DNA from 2 places in the Serratia sp. GW822-FHT06D09 genome. Region 2 is predicted to be linked to the other one. Evidence: predicted binding sites of a transcription regulator. Region 2 holds the regulator's gene; the other holds the start of a gene.
What was found. The regulator CRP, encoded in region 2, controls carbon source genes, mostly activating them, when cyclic AMP is high. The targets are predictions, from matches to a motif close to ATGTGANNNNNNTCACAT.
Positions count from the first base shown of each region.

Region 1 (2,204 bases), on a different contig from region 2:
CGCTGGAACCCATGCCCGCATCGCAGGCAACGATGATTTTACGCACCGTGGTCAGGTCACCATCCACCGCTGCATGAGCCGCAGCACCGCCTTTAGACTGGGATTTCATCGCCTGTACGCGACGAGTGGCCTCTTCCAGGTCATCCTCTTCTTTCGCTTTCGAAGTTTTCAGCAGGAACCCGGCAACCACAAAGGACACCACGAACGCTGCGGCGATCGCCGCCAGGTTGGCGAAGTAAGCGCCCTTAGGGGTCATCGCCAATACCGCCAGAATCGAACCCGGAGAAGCCGGAGACACCAGACCGCCGTTCAGCAGGGTCAGTGTGAACACGCCGGTCATACCGCCCAGGATCACCGCCAGCAGCAGGCGTGGATTCATCAGCACGTACGGGAAGTAAATTTCGTGGATGCCACCGAAGAAGTGGATGATCGCGGCACCGCCGGCAGACTGCTTGGCACTGCCGCGGCCAAAGAACATGTAGGCCATCAGTACGCCCATACCCGGGCCTGGGTTGGCTTCAATCAGGAAGAAGATGGATTTACCGGTTTCGGTCGCCTGCTGAATGCCCAACGGCGAGAAGATACCGTGGTTGATGGCGTTGTTCAGGAACAGGATTTTCGCCGGCTCCACGAAGATTGACGCCAGCGGCAGCAGGTTGTTGGTCACCATGATGTTCACGCCGGTCGCCAGGATATGTGACAACCCTTCAACCAGCGGGCCAATGGCCATAAATGCCAGAATAGCCAGCAGCATACCGATAATGCCGGCGGAGAAGTTGTTCACCAACATCTCAAAGCCGCTTTTGATTTTGCCGTCTACCCAGCGGTCAAAATGCTTGATGGCCCAGCCGCCCAGCGGACCGGCAATCATGGCGCCGAGGAACATCGGCATATCTGCCCCGACAATCACGCCCATGGTGGTGATAGCACCCACCACCCCACCGCGATCGCCTCCCACCAGACGGCCACCGGTAAAACCGATCAGCAGCGGCAGCAGGTAAGTGATCATTGGGCCAACCAGTTTGGCTAAGGTTTCGTTCGGCAGCCAACCGGTAGGAATGAATAATGCGGTGATGATACCCCAGGCGATAAAGGCGCCAATGTTAGGCATCACCATGTTGCTTAAGAAGCGGCCAAAGTTTTGAACTTTGACTTTGATGTCTGGTGAAAACATAAAACACACCCCTATTGTTACGCGCTGACAATAAGAGCGCGTGATTATTGTTGTTACGATCCAGCCGTGTTGTTGCTGTATGCGAAATGGACTCTATCACGCAGTTTTTACCGTGCGAACTTCACGGAATTTTTGTGACAAACATCACACTAACACCCCCATTATTGGGGCACTTATAGTGATCATGATCACAGTTACTCAGTTTAAAAAAGCCACAACGAGAACAAAATTCGCCTAAAACCCAATTAAATGTGATTTGAGTCACATTTAATTGATGCACGTTTGTTTTTAAATTGTGATGGTGATCACAATCTATTTTTCAGTGGCTACCGAATCCTGGCTTGAAGAAGGTCTTCCCTGTGAGCATTCATCCCGTCGGGAAATAGCGGTGCGATGAATGAAAGAAAACTACATGTCGGAAATAGATGATTAATTGAAGTGTAGTACAGATGCGTGGTGCAAGAAGTGAGCAAGCCGTTGGAAAGTCAGAAGGGAATGGCAGAAGCCGGACTGCCGGCTTCTGCGTTTGGAGATTACTGATTAACGCTGGAGACGATTTTCTGTGCGTTAAGTAAATCCTGCTGCTTGGCCACCAGATTCGACATCATGGTGTTGTACTGCGTTGCCTGCTGGGAAGTACGGAACTGCACGCCGTTATTATTAAAGGCCACCTGATTGCCCTGGGCACGCAGGAAATCACCCACCTGAACCAGATCCTGAACGAAGCTGGCCGTGGTCGGAATCACCGGCATCAGCGCATTGGCCGGCCCGGTAACAATCTTGTCGTACGCCTGGTTGTACACGGCTTTCAGATCGTCAGGTTGCTTCAGCGCTGTCCGGGCAGTATCCGCCTGCGACTTGGCTGACTGGATTTGCTGCCCCAGCAGGTTCAGCGCCCCAACGGACTGTTGCAGCGTATCGCGCTTGCTCATGTAGTCCTGTGCGGTGCGGATCTGGTTAATCTGATCCAACGCCGGCGTCAGGCTGGCATCCAGTGATTTGGACAGTTGCTGAGAAAAACCGACCAGGA
Region 1 is NZ_JBXALO010000007.1:83,625-85,828, reverse strand. It holds gene AC1RKG_RS17310 (PTS mannitol transporter subunit IICBA) at 1-1,174, opposite strand, end outside; gene AC1RKG_RS17305 (DUF3053 domain-containing protein) at 1,708-2,204, opposite strand, start outside.
Region 1: the regulator CRP is predicted to act here: its motif matches at 1,424-1,441, upstream of AC1RKG_RS17310 (PTS mannitol transporter subunit IICBA).

Region 2 (2,204 bases):
GAATATTTGGCTTCGAAGTAGTCCGCCAGCTCCAGATAGAGCTGATTGAGCGACTCGCGCATCGGTTGCTCTTTCCACAGCTTGAACCAGAACCAGGTAAACAGGCCGTACCAGGCGGTACCCACGATATATAACACCGGCGCGTGCCAAAGCGGCACCGTACCGGCCATGCTGAGAGAGAATATGGCGGCAACCAGCGCGGCGGGCAGCAGGCGGGCGTGCAGTGGGCTGATTTCGCCGCTGACGCCAAGCAACAGTGCCAGGCCGAGCATCAATGCGGGTAGCGGCACTTGCCACAGCAGTGCCTGTTGCAGCAGCAGGCTGCTAAGCGCAAAGAGCGAACCCCCGACGATCAGGCGTTTAAAGAAGCGTTTGTGGGGCGTGTCCAGCCCGGCGATGTTACAGCAGGCGGGAACCAGGGAAAATAGCAGGCCGTATTGCAGTTGGCCGATCAACAGCCCGAGCAGAACCGGCAGGCACAGCACCAGCGTTTGTCGCAGTGCATAGTTGACTTCCGGATGATAAATCAGTCGGCGCCACATGATAAATCGGGGCATAAAAAAACGGCGCGAATTATCGCGCCGTTTTTTCAGTGATTAACGGGTGCCGTAAACGACAATAGTTTTGCCGTGAGCGGAGATCAGGTTTTGATCTTCCAGCATTTTCAGAATACGACCCACGGTTTCACGAGAGCAACCGACGATCTGGCCAATTTCCTGACGGGTGATTTTAATCTGCATGCCATCCGGATGGGTCATGGCATCAGGCTGTTTCGCCAGGTTCAGCAGGGTTTGCGCGATGCGGCCCGTAACGTCCAGGAAGGCGAGGTTACCCACTTTCTCAGAGGTTATCTGCAGGCGGTTTGCCATCTGGGCAGACAGGCGCATCAGGATGTCCGGGTTTACCTGGATCAGCTGGCGGAATTTCTTGTAGGAAATTTCAGCCACTTCACAGGCGGTCTTCGCCCTAACCCAGGCGCTACGCTCCTGACCTTCTTCAAACAATCCAAGCTCGCCGATGAAATCCCCCTGGTTAAGGTAGGACAGGATCATCTCTTTACCTTCTTCATCCTTAATCAGCACCGCGACGGAGCCTTTGACGATGTAGTAAAGCGTTTCGGCTTTTTCACCTTGGTGAATCAGCGTACTTTTGGATGGATATTTGTGGATATGGCAATGAGACAGGAACCATTCGAGAGTAGGGTCTGTTTGCGGTTTGCCGAGAACCATTCGCTGTTATCCTCTGTTGTTATCGCTGCCTTGTGTCACAGGGGTCAGAGTTCCCTGTAAAACGTGCTGTCGCCGTTGTTTTAATGGTGGCTATCAGCAGGTTTTGAGGCGTGTCATAAATATACGCTGTCGCTCTAGCATATTAACTTGCCGGGAGAGCTGCAAGCTACATTCTGTTAACATACCGGTAAAGGAGCCTTTCCCTGGGAGTTTCCCTGAAATCAGTGTCCCGGAAAGATTTATTGCGGCTCTGTTTGTAGCACAGAGTGAGGCGGGTGTCTCGTGTTGTCTCGCTTCAGCATGATTAGCATCAGGTTCCGTTGCCAGTTTCTATGCGAAAGCGTACTCTGATTTTAAGAAATTAACCGGAGTGACCAGCATGCAGGCAAGAGTTAAGTGGGTGGAAGGGTTGACGTTTCTGGGTGAATCCGCGTCTGGCCATCAGGTATTGATGGACGGCAACGCCGGCGATAAAGCACCCAGTCCGATGGAAATGGTGCTGATGTCAGTAGGGGGCTGCAGTGCTATCGACGTGGTGTCGATCCTGCAAAAAGGACGCAACGACGTGCGTGATTGCGAGGTGAAACTGACCTCTGAACGCCGCGAAGAAGCGCCACGGTTGTTTACCCACATCAACCTGCATTTTATCGTGACCGGCAAAGATTTGAGCGACAAGATCGTGGAACGTGCGGTCAACCTGTCAGCCGAGAAGTACTGTTCGGTTTCACTGATGCTGAGCAAAGCCGCCAGCGTGACCCACAGTTTTGAAATCCGCGACCTGGCGTAACGGATAAAGGGGCGCGGTTGTACCGCGCCCCGTAGATTACTCGATTTTTTTTCCTTCCAGCAGTCGCTGCACCAGCGGCGCCATGATCAGTTCCATCGCCAGCCCCATTTTGCCACCCGGCACCACCAGCGTATTGATATGCGAGATAAAAGATCCCTGCAGCATTGCCAGCAGATAAGGGAAGTCGA
Region 2 is NZ_JBXALO010000016.1:12,786-14,989, reverse strand. It holds gene AC1RKG_RS23705 (YccS/YhfK family putative transporter) at 1-542, opposite strand, end outside; gene crp (cAMP-activated global transcriptional regulator CRP) at 597-1,229, opposite strand; gene AC1RKG_RS23695 (OsmC family protein) at 1,609-2,016, shown strand; gene AC1RKG_RS23690 (phosphoribulokinase) at 2,053-2,204, opposite strand, start outside.